Linked DNA regions of Variovorax paradoxus. The main gene of each other region encodes a partner of the protein of the gene in region 5 in a complex. Links are inferred from orthologs where the notes say so. Each region holds a gene or a part of one and is shown on either strand. Other genes may lie near its edges. The genes, in order: dnaX, QFZ42_RS18575, holA, QFZ42_RS10995 and dnaN.

Evidence for each region.
Region 1: the proteins of dnaN (region 5) and dnaX are in contact, whole or in part, in a cryo-EM structure (PDB 8GIZ), measured with the Escherichia coli proteins. The link is inferred for Variovorax paradoxus from one-to-one orthologs.
Region 2: the proteins of dnaN (region 5) and QFZ42_RS18575 are in contact, whole or in part, in a solved structure (PDB 1OK7), measured with the Escherichia coli proteins. The link is inferred for Variovorax paradoxus from one-to-one orthologs.
Region 3: the proteins of dnaN (region 5) and holA are in contact, whole or in part, in a cryo-EM structure (PDB 8GIZ), measured with the Escherichia coli proteins. The link is inferred for Variovorax paradoxus from one-to-one orthologs.
Region 4: the proteins of dnaN (region 5) and QFZ42_RS10995 are in contact, whole or in part, in a cryo-EM structure (PDB 8GIZ), measured with the Escherichia coli proteins. The link is inferred for Variovorax paradoxus from one-to-one orthologs.

What each region holds. Positions count from the first base shown.
Region 1 is NZ_JAUSXG010000001.1:2,106,607-2,110,937, forward strand. The notes cover bases 667-3,538. They hold dnaX (DNA polymerase III subunit gamma/tau), read left to right. Parts: upstream 667-1,105; coding sequence 1,106-2,971; downstream 2,972-3,538. Other genes in these bases: QFZ42_RS09800 (SCO family protein), read left to right, coding at 667-814; QFZ42_RS09815 (YbaB/EbfC family nucleoid-associated protein), read left to right, coding at 3,022-3,354; recR (recombination mediator RecR), read left to right, coding at 3,362-3,538. Outside these bases: QFZ42_RS09795 (hypothetical protein), read left to right, coding at 1-200; more of QFZ42_RS09800, read left to right, coding at 197-666; more of recR, read left to right, coding at 3,539-3,952; QFZ42_RS09825 (MAPEG family protein), read left to right, coding at 4,013-4,331. UniProt on the Escherichia coli protein: Part of the beta sliding clamp loading complex, which hydrolyzes ATP to load the beta clamp onto primed DNA to form the DNA replication pre-initiation complex.
Region 2 is NZ_JAUSXG010000001.1:3,857,580-3,861,873, reverse strand. Bases 762-3,596 are described here. They hold QFZ42_RS18575 (Y-family DNA polymerase), read right to left. Parts: upstream 2,913-3,596; coding sequence 1,611-2,912; downstream 762-1,610. Other genes in these bases: QFZ42_RS18570 (RNase A-like domain-containing protein), read left to right, coding at 2,984-3,596; QFZ42_RS18580 (TIGR02117 family protein), read right to left, coding at 914-1,606; QFZ42_RS18585 (DNA topoisomerase IB), read right to left, coding at 762-806. Outside these bases: more of QFZ42_RS18585, read right to left, coding at 1-761; more of QFZ42_RS18570, read left to right, coding at 3,597-3,829; QFZ42_RS18565 (contact-dependent growth inhibition system immunity protein), read left to right, coding at 3,849-4,127; QFZ42_RS18560 (hypothetical protein), read right to left, coding at 4,174-4,294. UniProt on the Escherichia coli protein: Poorly processive, error-prone DNA polymerase involved in translesion repair and untargeted mutagenesis. Copies undamaged DNA at stalled replication forks, which arise in vivo from mismatched or misaligned primer ends.
Region 3 is NZ_JAUSXG010000001.1:4,878,798-4,883,112, forward strand. What follows is about bases 456-3,311. They hold holA (DNA polymerase III subunit delta), read right to left. Parts: upstream 2,500-3,311; coding sequence 1,411-2,499; downstream 456-1,410. Other genes in these bases: QFZ42_RS23270 (glutamate-5-semialdehyde dehydrogenase), read right to left, coding at 456-1,277; QFZ42_RS23280 (LPS-assembly lipoprotein LptE), read right to left, coding at 2,526-3,053; leuS (leucine--tRNA ligase), read right to left, coding at 3,069-3,311. In the rest of the region: more of QFZ42_RS23270, read right to left, coding at 1-455; more of leuS, read right to left, coding at 3,312-4,315. UniProt on the Escherichia coli protein: Part of the beta sliding clamp loading complex, which hydrolyzes ATP to load the beta clamp onto primed DNA to form the DNA replication pre-initiation complex.
Region 4 is NZ_JAUSXG010000001.1:2,362,641-2,367,098, reverse strand. What follows is about bases 946-3,944. They hold QFZ42_RS10995 (DNA polymerase III subunit delta'), read right to left. Parts: upstream 2,957-3,944; coding sequence 1,934-2,956; downstream 946-1,933. Other genes in these bases: mltG (endolytic transglycosylase MltG), read right to left, coding at 3,618-3,944; tmk (dTMP kinase), read right to left, coding at 2,953-3,621; QFZ42_RS11000 (PilZ domain-containing protein), read right to left, coding at 1,560-1,937; QFZ42_RS11005 (TatD family hydrolase), read right to left, coding at 946-1,413. In the rest of the region: QFZ42_RS11010 (ankyrin repeat domain-containing protein), read right to left, coding at 1-607; more of QFZ42_RS11005, read right to left, coding at 604-945; more of mltG, read right to left, coding at 3,945-4,458. UniProt on the Escherichia coli protein: Part of the beta sliding clamp loading complex, which hydrolyzes ATP to load the beta clamp onto primed DNA to form the DNA replication pre-initiation complex.
Region 5 is NZ_JAUSXG010000001.1:5,383,846-5,388,214, forward strand. The notes cover bases 1,460-4,369. They hold dnaN (DNA polymerase III subunit beta), read right to left. Parts: upstream 3,513-4,369; coding sequence 2,406-3,512; downstream 1,460-2,405. Other genes in these bases: gyrB (DNA topoisomerase (ATP-hydrolyzing) subunit B), read right to left, coding at 1,460-2,270; dnaA (chromosomal replication initiator protein DnaA), read right to left, coding at 3,604-4,369. Also shown: more of gyrB, read right to left, coding at 1-1,459. UniProt on the Escherichia coli protein: Confers DNA tethering and processivity to DNA polymerases and other proteins. Acts as a clamp, forming a ring around DNA (a reaction catalyzed by the clamp-loading complex) which diffuses in an ATP-independent manner freely and bidirectionally along dsDNA.

The DNA.
Region 1 (4,331 bases), 3.3 Mb from region 5 along the record:
ACCGGCGTCAATTGCGCGAAGTTCTCCCGCGCCGCGGCGGCCCGCCTGTCGGGTACGAGCGCGCATCCTTCTGCCGCACCCTGCGCACCGGCATCGACCCGGCCCATGTCCTGCTGCCCCGAGCCATGCCGCGCTTCGATGCCGACGAAGGCCAGTGCGCGGCGTTGTGGGACTACCTGACGCAAGCCCTTTCTCAATGAACTCAATGAACCCAATGAACGCGCGGCGCCTCTTCATACCCTCGCGGGTGGCATCCCGCGGGCGCCGGCGCCTGCTTGCCGCCGGTGCACTGGCGTGGCTGGGCGTGCCTTCGGCCCGCGCAAACACCAGCATCGGCCCGGTGCTGCCGGCGGTGTCGGCCCCGGCCCTGCCGCTGCGGCGCCACGACGGCGCCACACGGATGCTCGCGGCGCAGCTGCGAGGCGCCCCAACTGCCGTTCAATTGATGTTTACCGGATGCAGTACGGTCTGCCCGATCCAGGGGGCCTTGTTCTCGACGCTGCAGGCGGCATTGCTGTCGGAGCGCAACACGGCGGTGCGCCTGCTGTCGCTGAGCATCGATCCGCTGTCCGACGACCCTGTTGCACTGAGCGCCTGGTTGCGGCGCTTCGGCGCAAGGCCAACGTGGAGCGCGGCGGCGCCAACCCCCGAGGCACTTGAGTCGATGCTCTCGCTGTTCACGGGAGGCGCGGCAGCGGGTGACCGCCATACCGGCCAGGTTTATCTGTTCGATCGTCACGCCCGGCTGGTCTGGCGAACCAGCGAGTTGCCGCCGACCGAAGAGGTCATGGCCGGACTACGACAGATTGGTTAGTTGGATGCAGAGGCTGCGGAACCAGCCCCGTGAGGAGGCTTGCTTGCCATGCCTCGTCTTTTCGATGTTAGGTTGACGAGCCTTACCCCTGGCACTGACTACGCAGTTAGGGCTGCTTGGTTCCCCACCTGACCCGGTTGGCCACTTCACCATGCAGGGAGGCCCGTCAGCTTGCATTGTAACCCGGCGGCCGGGCAAAGCCGGGGCTCCGGCGTCCCTCGAAAAGACAGGTCTTTTTTGATTTGCGGGATGGGGCGGAGGACCACAGCCGCGCCTTTTAGAATGCCCGCAATGTCTTATCTCGTGCTCGCTCGCAAGTTCCGTCCGAAAACCTTCGGTGAGATGGTTGGCCAGGGGCACGTGGTGCAGGCGCTCGAGAACGCGTTGACCACGCAGCGCCTGCATCACGCCTATCTTTTTACCGGTACGCGGGGTGTGGGCAAGACCACGGTTTCGCGCATTCTGGCCAAGTCGCTCAACTGCCAGGGCCCGGACGGGCAGGGCGGCATCACGGCCACACCGTGCGGGGTGTGCCAGGCCTGCAAGGACATCGATTCGGGCCGTTTCGTCGACTACACCGAGCTGGACGCGGCCTCGAACCGCGGCGTGGACGAGGTGCAGTCGCTGCTCGAACAGGCGGTGTACAAGCCGGTGCAGGGGCGCTTCAAGGTCTTCATGATCGACGAAGTGCACATGCTCACCAACACCGCGTTCAACGCGATGCTGAAGACGCTCGAAGAGCCGCCGGAATACCTCAAGTTCGTTCTGGCGACCACCGATCCGCAGAAGGTGCCGGTCACGGTGCTGTCGCGCTGCCTGCAGTTCAACTTGCGGCCGATGGCGCCCGAGACGATCCTCGAACACCTGACGGGTGTGCTGCAGACCGAAGAGGTGCCGGCCGAGCCGCAGGCGCTGCGTCTGCTCGCACGCGCCGCGCGCGGTTCGATGCGCGATGCGCTGTCGCTCACCGACCAGGCCATCGCATTCGGCAACGGCGAACTGCTCGAGACCGGCGTGCGCCAGATGCTCGGCAGCGTGGACCGCGGCCATGTATTCAAGCTCATCGAGGCGCTGGCGCAGGGCGACGGCAAGACGGTGGTCGACACCTCCGAGGCGCTGCGCCGCGACGGCATGTCCGCCGCGTCCACGCTGGAAGAAATGACGGCCGTGCTGCAGGCCATGGCCGTGCTGCAGGCGGTGCCTTCGCGGGCGGAATCGGCCGATTCGGCGACCGATCCCGATGCGGCCGACACGGCGCGTCTCGCGTCGCTGATGCCGGCGGACGAAACCCAGTTGCTCTACAGCCTGTGCCTGCACGGGCGCGGTGAGCTGGGTCTGGCGCCCGACGAGTATGCGGCGCTGACGATGGTGCTGTTGCGGCTGCTGGCCTTCAAGCCTTCCAGTACGGCAACGTCTTCATCGGCTTCTTCGGCCTCCCCGGAAAAAAAAACTCTGAATGAAGCCCCGGGGGCGGTTTCGGCCCCCGCGGCCGCACCGCCGCCCCGGGTTGCGCCGGTTGCCGAAGCGCCGGCTCCAGTTGCCGCGCCGGTGCCCCGGCAGGCCCCTCCGGCGCCCGCGGGCCAGCGTCTTGCCGTGGTCAGCGAGCCCGTGCGGCGGAGCGAACCCAGGCCATCCGCGCCGTCAGAGGGGCCGCCGTGGGAGGAAGAGGGCGCCAAGGTGCTTGCAGTTCCGATGCGCGTCCAGCCGCCGCCGGGCCAGCGGGACGTGCCGCGCCCCGACGAGCAGCGCGCCCCTGCGCCGCCCATTCCGCCCAGCGAGGACGGTGATTTCTGGCACGCCACGGTCACGCAGATGATCGCGGCCGAGAGCATCAACGCCCTGGCGCGCGAACTCGCGCTGCAGTCGCAGCTGGTGGCGCGCGATGTCGACCAGTGGATACTTCGCGTGGAGCGGGAGCTGCTCAACCAGCCTTCTGCCCGCGAGAAGCTCACCGATGCCCTGGCCGCGCTGGGCCACGGTGTGAAGCTCGCCATTGAAATCGGCGGCGTGGTCGACAGCCCCGCACGGCGCAACAAGCAGGCCGCCGACGAACGCCAGCGCGTGGCCGAAGAAGCCATTCGCAGCGACCCCGAGGTGCAGATGCTGATGCGTGATTTCGATGCGAAGATCGTGCCTGGAACGCTCAAACCCGCCTGAGCGCCATCTCTTATCCTTCCCCATTTTTCACCAACCAATCAGGACCAACGATGTTCAACAAAGGACAACTGGCCGGCCTCATGAAGCAGGCGCAGGCAATGCAGGACAACCTCAAGAAGGCCCAGGAAGAGCTGGCCACCATCGAGGTCGAAGGTGAATCGGGCGCCGGCCTGGTCAAGGTCGTGATGACCTGCAAGCACGACGTGAAGCGCATCACCATCGACCCGAGCCTGTTGGCCGACGACAAGGACATGCTCGAAGACCTCGTGGCCGCAGCCTTCAACGCCGCGGTGCGCAAGGCCGAGGAAACCAGCGAGCAGAAGATGGGCAAGCTCACGGCCGGCATGCCGGGCCTCCCGCCCGGCATGAAGCTGCCGTTCTGAGCCGTTGATGGCCGACGCCAGTTCGCTCGACGCGTTGGTCGATGCGCTGCGCCGCCTGCCCGGTGTCGGCGTCAAGTCGGCCTCGCGCATGGCGTTTCATTTGCTGCAGCACGACCGCGAGGGTGCGCAGCTGCTTTCGCGCGCGTTGCAGCAGGCGGCCGGCAACGTGCGGCATTGCGAGCGCTGCAACACGTTCACCGAAGCACCCGTCTGCCATGTGTGCCTCGATGCGCGCCGCGACGCGACCAAGCTTTGCGTGGTCGAGACACCCGCCGACCAGGCGGCGCTCGAGCGCACGGGAGCCTTCCGCGGCTACTACTTCGTGCTGATGGGCAAGCTCAGTCCGCTGGACGGTATCGGGCCCAAGGACATCGGCCTGCAGAAGCTCTTCGACCGCGCGCTCGACGGCACGGTGAGCGAAGTGATCCTGGCCACCAACTTCACGGCCGAAGGCGAAGCCACCGCGCACGTGATCGGCGAAGCGCTGAAACAGCGCGGCCTCAACGTAACGCGCCTTGCGCGCGGCGTGCCGGCCGGCAGCGAGCTCGAATACGTGGACCTCGGCACCATCGCGCATGCACTGGTCGACCGCCGGTAGTCCGCTGGCCATCGCGCGCAGCGGCCGTTGCAGCCGCAGCCGAACGGAGACAACCCCGACATGACTTTTTCATTGCTCACCGTCGCCTACTGGTGCGTGTTCATCGCGTGCGGCCTGCCGTACCTCGCGGCCTGGATCGCCAAGATCGGCAGCTTCGGTCCGCGCGACAACGTGCAACCGCGCGATTGGGCCGCCAAACAGAGCGGCTGGCGTGCCCGCGCCAACAGCGCGCAGGCCAACAGCTTCGAAGGGCTGCCGTTCTTCATCGGCGCGGTGATCATCGCGCATCAACTGGGCTTGGCGCAGGCAAGGCTCGACATGCTGGCGGCGGCCTACGTCGTATTGCGCGTGATCTACATCGCGCTCTACATCAAGGGCA
Region 2 (4,294 bases), 1.5 Mb from region 5 along the record:
CAGGTGCGAAAGTCTTTAGCAGTGAAGCGCTCGCCCGGCGAGGCTTCGGCCAGATAGTCGTTCACGTCGGTGGACGACACGCTGCGGAGTTCGCCGTCTTCGTCCTGATACTGGAACAAGGCCTGGCCGGGCAACTGCTGGCATTGGCGCACCACCTTCGCCACCCGCGGGTCGTCCAGCAGGGCTTCGTGCATCACGCCGCTCTTGCCGCGAAAGCGCAGCCGAAGCGCCGCGCCCTGCACTGCGGCGTGCCGGTTGCGCAGCGTCGTGAGTCCGTAAGAGCCGTTGCTGCTCGCGTACTCCTCGTTGCCCACGCGAAGCAGCGTGGTGTCGAGCAGGCGCACCAGCGCGGCCAACACCTGCTGGCGCCCCGGCGGCGCCGTTCCGCTGCCCTGCTGCAGGTCGCGCGCCACGCGCGCGCGGATGCGCGGCAGCGCGAGCCCGAAGGCTTCGAGGCGTTCGAACTTGGTTTCGTCCTTGAAGAGCCGCCAGTCCGGGTGGTAGCGGTATTGCTTGCGTCCGCGCGCGTCGATGCCGGTGGCCTGCAAATGGCCGTTCGGCAGCGGGCAGATCCACACCTGGGTGTAGGCCGGCGGAATTGCCAGCATCCGGATGCGCGAGAGCTCGTCCGCATCGCGCACCCATCGGCCCTGTGCATCGCGATAGCGAAACCGATCGCCTTGCTTCAGGCGCCGGATGCCCGGCATGTCGGGGTTCACATAGACGAGGCCGTTGGCGATCGGCGTCGGCTTTGCAGGCAGTGGTGGCGGGGAGGGCGGTGAAGGCGATGTGGAGCGTGCCGGCATGTGGTTTCCGTGGAAACGGTACCCGTCGCTTGTGCCTGCACCGGCAACCGCCGCCTGTAGGACGACGCACGCGCCGCCGGTGCGATGGAGGCTCTTTGTTCCTGGAGTCAGGGCCGGACCGGCTCCAGGTGCCACACCACATTGAAATCGAACGGCGTCCACCGGCTCACCTTGACCCCCGCCTGCCGCAGGCCACGCCCGGTCCAGGTGTTGCAGGTCTCAAAGAGGTGGTAGCCGCCTTCGGCTTCGTAGAAGGCGTCGTTGTTGCCGTAGTGAGTGCCGGCGATGGGCGTTGCGCGACCCGAAGGCAGCGCGGCGCGCACGTAGCCCGCGAGTTGCGCGTACTGCGCTTCCGAGAGCGGCAGGCGGAAGGCGTTCTTGCGCAACGAGGCGCGCGAGAGATAGCTCACGTGCAGCAGCGCGCGGTTGCCGCCAAGCATCGCGCCGAGCGCGCGCGAGGCCGTCAGGTCGCCCCAGGTGGGCGTGTTCAGGTAGAACTCGCGGTCGCCCCAGCCGATGGCGATGAACTCGGCATCGGGCGGCACGGCCTTGAAGTGCGCGAGCGGAAAGAGCTGCCTCCAATCGACACCCGTCGAGCGGATCGGAAACACCAGGTCGGTGTGCACCCCGTTGCTCAGCACCCAGGCCTGCACCGCGGTCGTGTTCTCGGCGACAGTGGCCGAGGGCCCTGCGTTGGCGGGCCAGAACATCAGCACGCAGGCCGTGCCCACATACAACCCGACCAGGGCCACGAAGCCCAGCAATGTGAATGCGGCTCGCCTGAGCCAACGTCCGGCCATGGGATCAGAACAGCGACGCGGTGGTCGCTGCCGCTTCCGGCGGCACGCGCTGCGCACTCGCTCCGGTGAGTGCCGCCGCCTCGGGGCTGCCGGCCTTTGCGAGCGCGCCCACGCGCACGCCCAGGAGGCGCAGCGGACGCTCGAGCGGCACGCGCTTGAGGCACAGTCCGCCGATCTGGCGGATGGTCTTGCCGTCGGCGGTGTAGCGGTCGATGGTCTGGTCGCGCGTGGCAATCTTGAAGTCGTCGTAGCGCAGCTTGATGCCGATGGTCTTTCCCACATAGCCCTTGCGCTGCAGGTCTTCGGCCAGCTTCTCGCACAGGTGGGTGAAGATGGCGCCGAGCTCCGCACGGTCACGCACCGCATGCAGGTCGCGGTCGAAGGTGGTTTCGCGGCTCATCGACACGGGCTCGCTCTCGGTGACCACCGGCCGGTCGTCGCGGCCCCAGGCCACTTCGTGCATCCACGCGCCGGTGGATTTGCCGAAGTTCTGGATCAGCCAGTCGCGGTCGCGCGCCGCGAGCTCGCCCACGGTCTCGATACCGAAGCGCTTGAGCTTCTCGTCGGCCTTGGGGCCGATGCCGTTCACCTTGCGGCAGGACAGCGGCCAGATGCGCGTCTGCAGGTCGTCCTCGTAGACGATCGAAATTCCATTGGGCTTGTTGAACTCGCTCGCCATCTTGGCAATGAGCTTGTTGGGCGCCACGCCGATCGAGCAGGTGAGACCGGTGGCGTCGTGAATGGTCTTCTGGATCAGCCGCGCCAGCGAGCGCCCGCCGTCGCGCTGGCCGCCGGGCACGTCGGTGAAGTCGATGTACACCTCGTCCACGCCGCGGTCTTCCATCAGCGGCGCGATCTCCCGGATGATCTGCTTGAAGCTGCGCGAATACTTGCGGATCTCCTCGAAATCCACCGGCAGGATGATGGCCTGCGGGCACAGCTTGGCGGCCTTCATCAGCCCCATCGCCGAGCCCACGCCGAACTGCCGCGCCGGGTAGGTGGCCGTGGTGATCACGCCGCGGCCCGCGTAGTCTTTCAGCCGCGGAAAAGCCTCGATCGGAATGTCGGCCAGCGTGCCGCCCTCCGGCACATGGCGAATCGCCTCGTCCACGCTGCGCCGTCCGCCGCCGATCACCACCGGCAGCCCCTTGAGCTGCGGATAGCGCAGCAGCTCGACCGACGCGAAGAAGGCGTCCATGTCGAGGTGGGCGATGCGGCGGATCGGAGGCGTTGGCACGGGCGGGGAACTCACGGCACCGATTGTCTCGCGGCCGGCCCGTGTCTGCGCGCCGGCGCGTGCATGCATGCCAGAATGCGGCGGACCGCGGTTTTGACCGTCCGATGGCATCGAAGGCATGGGAAGGAAAGGGATCTGGCATGGATGACGAAGTCGAAGGATTGAGCGTCGCGCTGACACCGGTTCAGATGGCGGCGGTGTTGGGCGACCAGGAGGTGCCCGAATCCGCGAGCTTGAGCAATCGGCTCTGGGGCACCGTGGGGCTGGTGGGCGGCGTCGTGGAACTGCTCGGCGCCGGCGTGCTTTGCGTCGCACCCGAGCCCACAATGATGACCAAGGCCGGCTGCGTGGTGCTGGGCGTGCACGGCTACGACACCCTGACAACCTCGAGCCGCCAGGTCTGGACCGGCACCCCACAGCGCACGGTGACCGCCGTGACGGCCAGCTCGGCGGCCGAGGCGCTGGGTGCTTCGCGCGAAACGGCCGACGGCATCGGTCTTGCGGTGGACATCGCGGTGCCGCTGGCCGTGGCTTCCGGGTTGGTCGTCGCGCGAGTGATCGCGGTGCGCGCCGGCCGGTTTCGCCTGGAGCCGGTCGACCTGTTGCGGCATGAAGGGCCGCTGAACACCAAGATCGGCGGCCACACGATCCGCGAGCATGTCGGCAAGACTGAGGTAGAACTTTTCGAGCGCTTGGTGAAGAAGCCGTCGCTGCCCAAGGTGTCGTCGTTCCACAACCTCGACATCGCGGAGCGCGCCATTAGCGCCACCGTTCGTGCCAACGCCAGGGCCATCAAGGCGTGGTCGCGCTCGGCCGCCACCGGCTCAAAGCCCATGGTGTTCGAGCACAACGTGGGCAGCGTGGTGGGCATCGGCGTACAGCGGGGCAGCAGCACCGTCAGCCAGCTGAGCAGCGTGCGCGTGATCCTGAACATGAAGAGCTACAACGGAATGCCGTACTACATACTGACGGCGCACCCCTTCTGAAGCCAGCAGTCGAATCGCCATGAAACGCTACGAACTCATCGATAACCTCACCAAGGTCTATTTCGGCCAAGATTACGATTACTTCGGCGAGACCGGTGCCGAAGTCATGGCCGAATACCGGAAGGCCTCCACGCCGGCCGAACTCGAAGCGCTGCGCGCCGAGATCATCCATTTCATGCGCTCGCACCCGGACCTGGAAGCCGAATTCCCGCGGCGGTTCGAGCGGCCCGCCCAGCCGGAAGACTTCGGATCCACCATGCGCGAATTCCTGGAGAGCGTGCTCGCCGCACTGAAATAGCAGCGGGCGCTCCGCCCGATGCCTCAGCGCACGATGCAGGCAGTTTTCAGTGCAGATCGAGCGCCCCAGCCGGCTGCACCTCGCCATCAAGCCATGCATCCGGTCCAAGCTCTTTTGCAAGCCGGGCCACGAGCTTCACGGTGCGCTCGCGCAAGGGGGCAATGCGG
Region 3 (4,315 bases), 510 kb from region 5 along the record:
CCCTGCCCGAGCACCACGTACTTCAGCGAAGTCAGCCCTTCGATGCCGACCGGCCCGCGGGCATGGAATTTGTCGGTGCTGATGCCGATCTCGGCCCCCAGGCCGAACTCGAAACCGTCCGCGAAGCGTGTGCTCGCATTGACCATGACGCTCGCCGAATCGACCTCGCGCAGGAAACGCTGCGCATGCACATGGTCGCGCGTGACGATCGCGTCGGTGTGGTGGCTCGAGTAGCGGTTGATGTGGGCAATGGCCTCGTCGACGCCCTCGACCACCTTGATGCTGATCACCGCGGCCAGGTATTCCTCGGACCAGTCGGACTCCACCGCATCGACGATTCTTGCGTTGGAACCGGCGGCATCGTCCGCGCGCAGGATGCGGGCTGCGACCGGGTCGCAGCGCATTTCCACGCCCTTGGCCGCGAAGATGGCCGCGATGCGGGGCAGGAAGTCTTCCGCCACCGTCGCCGACACCAGCAGGCCTTCGGCCGCGTTGCAGGGGCTGTATTTCTGGGTCTTGGCGTTGTCGACGATGCGCAGCGCCATCTCGAACTCGGCCGTGTCGTCGACGTAGACGTGGCAGTTGCCGTCGAGGTGCTTGATGACCGGCACCTTGGCGTCGCGGCTGATGCGCTCGATCAGGCCCTTGCCGCCGCGCGGAATGATCACGTCCACGAACTCGGGCATCGCAATGAGCTGGCCCACGGCCTCGCGGTCGGTGGTCTGCACCAGCTGCACTGCATCCACCGGCAGGCCGGCTTCGGCCAGCGCCTCGGACACCAGCAGCGCCAGTGCCTTGTTCGACTCGATGGCTTCCGAGCCGCCGCGCAGGATGGCCGCGTTGCCGCTCTTGATGGCGAGGCTCGCGGCCTCGATCGTCACGTTGGGGCGGCTCTCGTAGATCATGCCGAACACGCCGATCGGCACGCGCATCTGGCCCACGCGGATGCCGCTGGGTTGCTGCTTCATGCCGATGATCTCGCCGATGACGTCGGCCATGCCGGCAAGCTGCTCGCAGCCCAGGGCCACGGTCTCGATGACCTTGGGCGTGAGCTTGAGGCGGTCGACCATCGGCGCCGACAGGCCTGCGGCCGTGGCGCGCGCCAGGTCCTTCTCATTGGCGGCTGCCAACCCGTGCCCGGCTTCGCGCAGGCGCTTGGCCAGGCCCTTCAATGCTCTGTTTTTGGTAGCTGCATCCGCACGGGCCATGAGGAATGCGGCGGATTTGGCTTGCAGGCCGAGGGTCTGCATGTGCTCGCTGACGTTGAACGCGTTCATGCCGGCATTTTCCTGCATTTGGATCACCCCGGGGCTTTGCACCCTTGGGCTTTGTCCCCGCTCCCCCTGGGAGAGGGCCAGGGGGAGGGCTGCGGCACCCGAAAACGCGCGACGCAATGAAGGCCGCCGGCCCTCACCCCACCCCTCTCCCGGAGGGAGAGGGAGCAAGAGCAGCGCTGCTGCAGGCGCGGCACAGCATCAGCGCCAGCCGCTGCAACGCCTGCCATCCGCTCGCGGGCCAATCGGGCTGCTTCAACCCCTTGCAGATGCCGTCCACCACATGCGCGGCGCGCAGCAGCCGGGCCAGCATGCGGTCGTCGAGTCGGGGCAGCACGCGTTCGAAGGCACGCTCGCGCGGACCCCAGATGCGGTTTTCGCGCAGCGCCATGGGCAGCGGCCGGCCCGAAGCCATGGCGTCTTTCACGCGCTTGAGCGCGCGGATGTCCTCGGCGATCGTGTAGTGCACCAGCACTTCGGCCTCGCCCTCGGCCTGCAGGCCGTCGAGCATGCGCGCCACGCGCTGCGGGTTGCCGGCGAGCACCGCTTCGGAGAGCTTGAAGACGTCGTAGCGCGCCACGTTGTTGACCGCGCCTTCGACCTGCTCCCAGCTCAGCTCGCCCGCCGGATGCAGCAAGGCGAGCTTCTGGATTTCCTGGTGCGCCGCAAGCAGGTTGCCCTCGACCCGGTCGGCAAAGAACTGCAGCGTGCGCTGCCCTTCGTCGCCCGGCATCACGCGCTGGCCTTGCAGGCCCAGGCGCTGCGCGATCCACTGCGGCAGCGCGGCGCGTTCGATCGGGTCGACCTGCAGGCTCACGCCGTTGTTCTCGAGCGCCGAGAACCAGGCCCCGGTGCGCGTGGCCTTGTCGAGCCGCGGAAGCATCACCAGCGTCAGCGTGCTGTCGTTGCCTTGGGCCGCCTCGGCCAGCTGCTGCAGCGCGGTGCTGCCGTCCTTGCCGGGCTTGCCCGAAGGAATGCGGATCTCGACGATCTGCTTGTCGGCGAACAGCGAGAGCGAGCCGCCGGCCGCGAGCACCGCGCTCCAGTCGAAGTGCGCGCCGGCCGCGGTGTACGAGCTGCGCTCCGTGTAGCCCTGCGCACGGGCCGCGGTGCGAATGGCGTCCGCGGCCTCTTGCGCGAGCAAGGGCTCGTCGCCGTGGATCGTGTAGAGAGGCTTCAGCCCCTTCTGCAGATGGGAGCCGAGTTGGGCGCTGGCAAGTTGCATGAGTCGCGGCAGGGCGCAGGCCGCGCCTAGAGTTCCTTGACGGCCGCCAGGCGGCGCATCAGCTGCTGTGCGATGTCGGCTTGCATGTCGCGGTACAGCAGCTCGGCCTCGCCGTCTTTCGCGAGCGCGTTGGTCTCGTTGAAGCTCAGGTCGCGCGTCTGCGATACCTCGGTCGGCGGCAGCAGCGCCTTGCCGCCCGGCGTGCGCAGCGTGAAGCGCACGCGCAGCTGCAGTTGCAGTTCGCGCAGCAGCCCGGCCGAATTGGTCGAGATCACGATGCGGTCGCGGTTTTCGCCAAGGATCTCGAGGATCGCGTCGGCGGTCTGGGCCTCGGTGGCCGGCACCAGCGTCACGGTGCCCGCAGCGCGCATTTCGCGGCGCAGGCGGTTGATCAGCTCCGAATTGCCCGACACCGACAGTGTCTTGAACGCGAACACGGGTGCCTTGCGCAGCTCGAACCCGCAGCCGGACAGGCCCAGGCCCGCGCCCGCGGCGGCGAGACCCAGAAGAAGGCCGCGGCGCGGCAGCGAGGCAATGCGATGGTTGTTCTTCATGCTTCTGTCGTTCGTTCAAATGACCACGTTGACCAGCCGGCCGGGAACCACGATGACGCGCTTGGCCGGCGCGCCTTCGGCGAACTTGACGAAGTCGTCGCACGAGAGCGCGAGTTGCTCGATCTCGGCCTTGGAAGCACCGGCCGGGATGCGCAGCGCGCCGCGCAGCTTGCCGTTGACCTGGAGCATGAGCTCGATCTCGTCCTGCTCGAGCGCGGCCACGTCGACCACCGGCCAAGGCGCATCGAGCAGGCCGCCGAGTTCCTTGTCGTAGCCGAGCTGTTGCCAGAGCTGGAAGGCGATGTGCGGCGTGGCGGGGTACAGGCAGCGCAGCAAAATGCCGAAGCCTTCGCGCAGCGCGGCGGTGTCGCCGGCGCTGCCGTCGGGCTTGAAGCCCTCCAGCGCGTTGAGCAGCTTCATCGCGCCCGACACCACGGTGTTGTATTGCATGCGCTGGTAGTCGTAGTCGACCTGGCGCAGCACGGTGTGCACCTCACGGCGCAGCGCCTGGGCGTTCTTGCCGAAGGACTGGCCGCCGGCCGCCACGGGCTGCACGTCGGCCTGCGCCACGCCGAAGTTCCAGACCCGGCGCAGGAACCGGTAGCTGCCTTCGACGGCCGCGTCGTTCCACTCGAGCGTGGCTTCGGGCGGCGCGGTGAACATGGTGTACAGGCGCGCGGTGTCGGCGCCGTACTTCTCGATCAGGTCTTGCGGGTCGACGCCGTTGCGTTCGCTCTTGCCCATCTTGCCGACACCGCCGTATTCGACCTTGCTGCCGTCCGCGGTGGTGCCGCCGACGATGCGGCCCTGCGCGTCGAGCACGGGCGTCACTTCCAGCGGCGGGTGGTAGTTCTTGCCACCCCGCTCGTCGCGGTGGTAGTAGATGTGGTTCAGCACCATGCCCTGCGTGAGCAGCTTGCTGAAGGGCTCGTCGACTTTCACCAGGCCGAGGTCGCGCATCACCTTGGTCCAGAAGCGCGCGTACAGCAGGTGAAGAATCGCATGCTCGATGCCGCCGATGTACTGGTCCATCGGCATCCAGTAGTCCGCGCCCTCGGCGACCATGGCCTGGTCGTTCTTCGGGTCGCAGTAGCGCATGAAGTACCACGAGCTGTCGACGAAGGTGTCCATCGTGTCGGTCTCGCGCCGCGCGGGCTTGCCGCAGACGGGGCAGACCACGCCGGCGTGGAAGCCTTCGTGCTTGGCCAGCGGGTTGCCCGAGCCGTCGGGCACGCAGTCGGTCGGCAGCACCACCGGCAGGT
Region 4 (4,458 bases), 3.0 Mb from region 5 along the record:
CGGCTTCCGACCGGTTCGCCTTGGTGGCGAAGTCCACGGCGGTCATGCCGAGCTGGTTCTTCATCGTGGTGTCGGCGCCTTCGGCCAGCAGGAGCTTCACGGCCTCGTTGGAGCCGTACATCGCGGCCATCATGAGCGGCGTGGTGCCGTTGGGCGATTGCGCATCGATGAAGGCGTAGTTGTCGAGCAGCACCTTCATGATGCTCAGCTGGCCGCTGCTGGCGGCGTAGTGCAGCGGCGTCCAGCCGGTCTTGTTGACGGCGGCGTCGCGCTTGAGCAATTGGGTGACCACGTCTTGCTGGCCCTTGATGGCCGCCAGCATCAGCGGGGTTTCGTCCTTGGCGTTGGCAATGTCGACATCGGTTTGCGGCGACTCGAGCAGCACCTGGACGACCTTGGGCGACGGCTCGCGCAGCGCGATGATCAGGCCCGTCTGGCCATGTTCATCGCGCGTGTTGGGGTCGAAGCCGCGTTGCAGCAGGGTGCGCACACCGCTGGCGTTGTCTCCGCGAACGGCCCGGAAAAAGTCTTCGAAGGAGCCCGCATGAGCAGCAAAAGTTGCTGCTGCGACAGCCAGATACAAGAACTTTTTGATGTATTTCTTCATGTTGTTTTGACTCCCTTGAACAGCGTTTCGAAGTTGTCGCTGGTGGCCTCTGCCACTGCTTCGACGGGCAGCTTGCGCAGTTCGGCGATCTGCTTGGCGACATAGGGCACGTACGACGGATTGTTGGTCTTGCCGCGGTACGGCACGGGGGCCAGGTAGGGGCTGTCGGTTTCGATCAGCATCCGGTCGAGCGGCACGAAGGCCGCCACGTCGCGCAGGTCTTGCGCCTTCTTGAAGGTCAGGATGCCCGAAAACGAAATGTAGAAGCCCAGGTCGAGCGCCGCGCGCGCGACTTCGGCGGTTTCGGTAAAGCAATGGAACACGCCGCCCGCGGCATTACCGGCGCCGTCTTCGCCCTCCTCCTTGAGGATGGCCAGCGTGTCGGCCGAGGCTTCGCGGGTGTGAATGACGAGCGGCAGGCGGGTTTGCTGTGCGGCGCGAATGTGCACGCGAAAGCGGTCGCGCTGCCATTCCATGTCGGAAATGCTGCGCCCGCCCTTGCGTTCTTCCATCTGGTAATAGTCGAGGCCGGTTTCACCGATGGCCACCACGCGGGGCAGCGCGGCACGGCGCACCAGGTCGTCCACCGTGGGCTCGGCGATGTCCTCGTTGTCGGGGTGCACGCCCACGCTGGCCCAGAAGTTGTCGTAGCGGGCGGCCAGCGCCTGCACGTCGTCGAACTCTTCGAGCTTGGTGCAGATGCACAAGGCCCGGTCGACCTGCGCCTCGGCCATGGCGGCGCGGATTTGCGGCATCTGGTCCGCGAACTCGGGAAATGTCAGGTGGCAGTGGGAATCGGTAAACATGGCGTATCAGGGGAGCGGCGGCGGTTGGCCCCATTCCAGAAATACCGCGGAACCGGCTCTGCCGGGCCGCTGGTATTGCCCCCGGTAGGGGGTGGGCGTAGCGACACGAAGTGCGCGCAGCCTGGGGGCGAGCCTAGCCTTCGAGCCTAGATAGTTTGTGTCGGGCGGTCGGAAGCCATCGAGCCGCCGAGCGCCGCTTCGATGCGTGCCTTGAGCTGACGCGATTTTTCGTCGGACGGGAAACGGATGCCCACGCCCGGCGCGCGGTTGCCCGCGGCGCGCTGCGGCGTGATCCAGGCGACCTTGCCGGCCACCGGGTAGCGCTGCGGGTCTTCGGGCAGCGTGAGCAGCACGTAGACGTCGTCGCCCAGCCGGTATTCGCGCGCGGTCGGAATGAAGATGCCGCCTTCGGCAAACAGCGGAATGTAGGCGGCATAGAGCGCGCCCTTTTCCTTGATGGCGAGCTGGATGACGCTCGGCCGTTGAGGTGCGGCGGCGGGGGCTGGGGCGGCGGGTTGGTTCATGGTCGGCGAGGAGCAGAGTTTAGGGTGGTTCGCGCTTCGCTCACAAGCGCTTCCAGCATGAGGCCCGCATTGAAGGGGTGTTCGGCGGTTCTGGCGGCGCTGGCCAGCGACTTCGACCAGCGCGCCAGCGCCAGGTGAGAAGGCACGGCGGCCGGCAGATCGGCGGCATCGAAAAACCGTGGCGCGGCGCCGCTGCCGACGGCCATCAGGTCGTGGCAAAGCTTTTGGAGCGTTCCGATGGCCTGCGAAGGCGCCTGGTCCGCCAGCGCCGCGACATCGCCGCGCAACACGGCCTTGGGCAGCAGCGCCCAGGCCTTGGGCGACTGGCCGGAGCGCGCGAGCCGCAGGGCATCGCTGGGCCGGCCGCCGGCCGCGCGCAGCAAGGCGGTGGCGTCGGCGGCGGGCACATCGTGTGCGCCGAGCCAGGCTTCGGCTTCGGCTGTTGCGGGCCACGGCAGGGTGAAGCCGAGGCAGCGGCTGCGAATGGTCGGCAGCAATTGCCACGCCGCTTCGCTGGCCAGCACAAAGCGGACGTCGCCGACCGGCTCTTCGAGCGTCTTGAGCAGCGCGTTGGCGGTGATGGTGTTCATGCGCTCGGCCGGGTACACCAGCACCACCTTGCCGCGGCCGCGGGCGCTGGTGCGCTGGGCAAAGCCGACCGCGTCGCGCATGGCCTCGACGCGGATCTCACGGCTCGGTTTGCGCTTCTTGTCGTCGATGTCGGCTTGGGCCTTCTCGTCGAGCGGCCAGCCCAGTTCCAGCATGGCGACCTCGGGCATCAGCACGCACAGGTCGGCATGGGTTCGAACGTCGATGGCGTGGCAGCTCGGGCAATGGCCGCAGGCGGCGCCGCCCTCTTCCGCCTTCGGCTGTTCGCACAGCCAGGCGGCGGCCAGTGCCAATGCGAGTTCGTATTGGCCCAGGCCCGAAGGGCCCTGCAGCAGCCAGGCATGGCCGCGCTGGCGCAACAGTTCGCCGAGCGGCCGGTGCAGCCAGGGCGAAAGCGCCGGGGTGCTCATGGCAAAGCTCCGCTCGAAGCGGCCAACGCGCCGCGTGCGACGAGCGCCGTTTGGACCTGCTGCCAGACCTGGTCGCGGGTCTGGCTGGCGTCGATGCGCACGAAGCGCTGCGCATCGGCGGCCGCGCGTGCCGCGTAGCCCGCCGCAACGCGCCGGAAGAATTCGACCGGCTGGGATTCGAACTTGTCGGGTACGCGGGCGCCGGCCAGCCGCTGGGCGGCCACCTCGGGCGCAAGGTCGAACCACAGGGTGATGTGGGGCTGCAACAGTCGGATCGCATCGGCGGAATCCGCCCTGCCCTGCACCCATCGCTCCAGCGTCGACAGCACCTGCGCATCGAAGCCGCGGCCCGTGCCCTGATAGGCAAAGGTGGCGTCGGTGAAACGGTCGCACAGCACCACGTCGCCGCGTGCCAGCGCCGGCTCGATCACCCGCGCGACGTGGTCCCGCCGGGCCGCGAACACCAAAAGCGATTCGGTCAGCGGATCCATCGGCTGTTCGAGGATGAGGCCGCGCAGGGTTTCGGCCAGCGGCGTGCCGCCGGGCTCGCGCGTGCGCACCACCGCGCGGCCCTGCGCCTTGAAGAGCGCTTCCATCGCATCGAGGTGGCTGGACTTGCCGGCACCATCGATGCCCTCGAGCGTCAGAAACAAGCCTTCACTCATTGCGCGACTTTCGGTTTGGGTTCGCCGTTGCCGCCGCCGCGCTGGTAGCGGTTGACCGCGCGGTTATGGTCGTCGAGCGAACTGCTGAATTGGCTGGTGCCGTCGCCGCGCGAAACGAAGTACAGCGACTTGCTCTGCGCCGGCTGCACCGCCGCCAGCAGCGCCGCCTTGCCGGGCATGGCAATGGGCGTGGGCGGCAGGCCGCCGCGCGTGTAGGTGTTCCAGGGCGTGTCGGCTTGCAGGTCTTTCTTGCGCAGGTTGCCGTCGAAGGTGGTGCCCATGCCGTAGATCACGGTGGGGTCGGTTTGCAGCGGCATGCCGGTGCGCAGCCGGTTGACGAACACGGCGGCAATCTCGGCGCGGTCCTTGGCTTTTCCTGTCTCTTTTTCGACAATGCTGGCCAAAATAAGCGCCTCATCGGCCGTTTTGATCGGCAGGTCGGCCGCTCGGGCCGCCCACGCGGCTTCGAGCTTCTTGTCCATGGCCCGCATGGCGCGCTGCAGCAGCGCGGTGTCGGTCGAGCCCTTCGAATAGGTGTACGTGTCAGGGAAAAAGCGCCCCTCGGGGTGCACGCCGGGCCTGCCCAGCTTGGCCATCAGGGCGTCGTCGGGCATGCCGATGGTTTCGGGCTTGAGCTGCTCGGCCTTGGCGAGCGCGGCCCGCATCTGGCGGAAGTTCCAGCCTTCGACCAGCACCAGGCTACGGGTGGCCTCTTCGCCGCGCACCAGCACGTTGAGCAGCATCTTGGGTGTGATGCCGCGCTCCAGCTCGTAGCTGCCGGCGCGAATCTGCCGGTCTTGTCCGGAAATGCGGAACCAGAAATAGAGCAGTTGCGGC
Region 5 (4,369 bases):
TGGGCCAGCGCGTCGTAGTCGGCGCCGTGCACGAAGTCCTGCGTGAGCACGCTGCTCTTGATGTTGCCGTGGTGGCGGCGGCTGATGCGCAAGAGCGGCTTGTCGGTGCGGGCATCGAACTCGCTGGTCACTTCGGCCGGCACGCCGGTGGTGTTGAGCTCGCGCAGCTTGGCCTGCAGTGCCACGGCCGAGGCTTCGGCCGCGGGCGTGGTGTCGAGGTCGAGCGCCACGCCGTCGGCAATGGCGCGCAGGGCCTCGGCATCCATGAAGTTGCGCAGCCGCGCAATCACCGCCTCGGCCAGCTGGTGCTTGCGCGCCAGTTCGGCCAGGGTGTCGCCGCTCAGGGTGGTCGAATTGGGGCCGCCGGTCTCGATGCTCGCGTCTTTCAGGGCCACCTTGAGCAGGAAGGCGTCGAGCGCGGGGCCGTCCTTCAGGTACTGCTCTTCCTTGCCGACCTTCACCTTGTAGAGCGGCGGCTGCGCGATGTAGATGTGGCCGCGCTCGACCAGCTCCGGCATCTGCCGGTAGAAGAAGGTGAGCAGCAGCGTGCGGATGTGGGCGCCGTCGACGTCGGCGTCGGTCATGATGATGATGCGGTGGTAGCGCAGCTTGGCGACGTTGAAGTCGTCCGCCCCGCCGCCCGCGCTGGTGGCGCCGGCGCGGCCGATGCCGGTGCCCAGCGCCGTGATCATGGTGAGAATTTCGTTGCTGGTGAGCAGTTTCTCGTAGCGCGCTTTTTCCACGTTCAGGATCTTGCCGCGCAGCGGCAGGATGGCCTGGAATTTCCGGTCGCGGCCCTGCTTGGCGGAGCCGCCGGCGGAGTCGCCCTCCACCAGGTAGACCTCGCACAGCGCGGGGTCCTTTTCCTGGCAGTCGGCCAGCTTGCCGGGCAGGCCCATGCCGTCGAGCACGCCCTTGCGGCGCGTCATTTCGCGCGCCTTGCGGGCGGCTTCGCGGGCGCGGGCCGCCTCGACGATCTTCCCGCAGATGATCTTGGCGTCGTTCGGGCGTTCCTGCAGGTAGTCGGTCAAGAGGCGGCCGACGATGTCTTCCACCGGCGCGCGCACTTCGCTGGACACCAGCTTGTCCTTGGTCTGGCTCGAGAACTTGGGCTCGGGCACCTTCACGCTCAGCACGCAGCACAGGCCTTCGCGCATGTCGTCGCCGGTGACCTCGACCTTCGCCTTCTTGGCGAACTCGTTTTCTTCGATGTACTTGTTGATGACGCGGGTCATCGCGGCGCGCAGGCCCGTGAGGTGGGTGCCACCGTCGCGCTGCGGAATGTTGTTGGTGAAGCACAGCACCTGCTCGTTGTAGCCGCTGTTCCACTGCATGGCCACTTCCACGCCGATGTGCGTGCCCGGGATGCCGCCGTAGGTGTCGGCGGGCTTCTCGCCTGCTGCATAGAACGAGTTCGGATGCAGGACGGTCTTGCCCTTGTTGATGAACTCCACGAAGCCGCGCACGCCGCCGGCGCCGGAGAAGTCGTCTTCCTTGCCGGTGCGCTCGTCGAGCAGGCGGATGCGCACACCGTTGTTCAGGAAGCTCAGCTCGCGCAGGCGTTTGCTCAGGATTTCGTAATGGAAATCGCTGTTTTCCTTGAAGATTTCCGTGTCGGGCAGAAAGTGCACCTCGGTGCCTCGCTTGTCCGTTTCGCCGATGACCCTCATAGGCGACACCTCGAAGCCGTTCACGGTTTCGAGCAAGCGGTTCTGCACGAAGCCGCGGCTGAATTCGAGTTCGTGGATCTTGCCTTCGCGGCGCACGATCAGGCGCAGCTTCACGCTCAGCGCGTTCACGCAGCTCACGCCCACGCCGTGCAGGCCGCCCGATACCTTGTAGCTGTTCTGGTTGAACTTGCCGCCGGCGTGCAGTTCGGTGAGCGCAATTTCGGCCGCCGAGCGCTTGGGCTCGTGCTTGTCGTCCATCTTCACGCCGGTCGGAATGCCGCGGCCGTTGTCGGTCACGGAGATCGAGTTGTCGGTGTGAATGGTGACGACGATGTCGTCGCAATGGCCGGCCAGCGCCTCGTCGATGGAGTTGTCGACCACTTCGAACACCAGGTGGTGCAGGCCCGTGCCGTCGGAGGTGTCGCCGATGTACATGCCGGGGCGCTTGCGCACCGCCTCGAGCCCTTCGAGGATCGTGATCGAGCCTTCGCCGTAGCTGGTGTCGGCGGGCGTGATCTCGATCGGCACCGCACTTTCGATCTCGGGCGTGTAGACCGGTTCGGTGTGGGGCACTTGGGGCTTGTTTTCTTCTGCACTCATTCGGATATTCCTCTATCTCTCACGGCATTCACGAAATTTTTCGGGCTCTCGGAATCGATTTTTCCTGCCTCTTGAAAGCGCAAACCCGCGGGGGGGCCGCGGGTCGTCTGCGCAAGGCGCTGTCTTTTCTGGCGGCTAGATCCGCATGGGCATGACAACGTACTTGAATGTCGCGTTGTCGGGGATGGTCAGTAGCGCCGAGCTGTTGGAATCGGCCAGGTCCAGCTTGACCATGTCCTGGCCCATGTTCGCGAGGGCGTCGATCAGGTAGGTCACGTTGAAGCCGATTTCGATGGCGTCGCCGCCGTAGTCGATGTCGAGCTCGTCCTGCGCTTCTTCCTGTTCGGCGTTGTTCGACGCGATGCGCAGCGTGCCAGGCTCGATGTTGAGCCGAACGCCCTTGAACTTCTCGCTCGTCAGGATGGCGGTGCGCTGCAGGCTGGCCAACAGGGGGGCGCGGCCGAGCGTGACGCTGTTCTTGTGGTTCTTGGGAATCACGCGGTTGTAGTCGGGGAACTTGCCTTCGACCAGCTTGGTGACGAACTCCATGCCGCCGAAGCTGAACTTGGCCTGGTTGTTCGCAAACTGCATCTCGATGGCGCCTTCGGCGTCCGACAGCAGGCGCTGCATTTCGAGCACGGTCTTGCGCGGAAGAATGACTTCCTGGCGCGGCACTTCGACGTCGAGCGTGGCCGACGAAAACGCCAGGCGGTGGCCGTCGGTGGCCACGAGGCTCAGCTGCTTGCCTTCGGCGACGAACAAAATGCCGTTCAGGTAGTAGCGGATGTCGTGCACGGCCATGGCGAACGAGACCTGCGAGAGCAGGTCCTTCAGCGTCTTTTGCGGCACGCTGAACACGGGGCCGAAGTTGGCGGCTTCCTGCACCAGCGGAAAGTCTTCGGCCGGCAGCGACTGCAGCGTGAAACGGCTCTTGCCGCCCTTGAGCACCAGCTTGCTCGCGCTCGATTCGAGGCTCACGGTCTGGTCGGCCGGCATGGTGCGCAGGATGTCGATCAGCTTGCGCGCGCCGATCGTGGTGGTGAAGTTGCCTTCATCGCCGCCGAGCTCGGCCGTGGTGCGGATCTGGATCTCGAGGTCGCTGGTGGTCAGCTGCAGCTGGCCGCCGGTCTTGCGGATCAGCACATTGGCGAGGATCGGCAGGGTATGGCGCCGCTCCACGATGCCTGCGACCGACTGCAGCGCGGCGAGGACTTTGTCTTGGGTTGCCTTCAAAACGATCATGTCTTCTTCCTCTTCTCTTATTTCTTTGAATCCGCTTGTAAGACGCCATTCTCCGCTGTCGCGTGGGGCATTCTTGATGACATTCCGGGGGTCAGCCCTTGAGCGTTTGTTCGAGCACGTGGAGCTGCTGGTTGAGTTCGGTGAGCTGCTGGCGCTCGCCCGAAATCTTGCGCACCGCGTGCAGCACCGTCGTGTGGTCGCGCCCACCGAACAGCTCGCCGATTTCCGGCAGGCTCTTTTGCGTGAGTTCCTTGGCCAGGTACATCGCGATCTGCCGCGGCCGCGCGATGCTGGCCGGGCGCTTCTTGCTGTACATGTCGGCGACCTTGATCTTGTAGTAGTCGGCCACCGTCTTCTGGATATTCTCGACCGAGATCTGCCGGTTCTGGATCGACAGCAGGTCGCGCAGCGCCTCGCGCGCCAGGGCGATCGAGATTTCTTTCTGGTTGAAGCGCGAGTACGCGAGGATCTTGCGCAGCGCGCCTTCGAGCTCGCGCACGTTGGAGCGCACGTTCTTGGCCACGAAGAAGGCCACTTCCTCGGGCATTTCGGCCGATTCGGCGCGCGCCTTGTTGATCAGGATGGCCACGCGCATCTCGAGCTCGGGCGGCTCGATGGCCACCGTGAGGCCCGAATCGAAGCGCGACACCAGCCGCTCGTGAATGTCGGCGAGACCCTTCGGATAGGTGTCGCTGGTCATCACGATGTGCGACTTCTTGGCCAACAGGGCTTCGAACGCGTTGAAGAATTCTTCCTGGGTGCGGTCCTTGTTGGCGAAGAACTGCACGTCGTCGATCAGGAGCAGATCGAGCGAGTGGTAGCGCTCCTTGAACTCGTCGAAGGTCTTGCGCTGATAG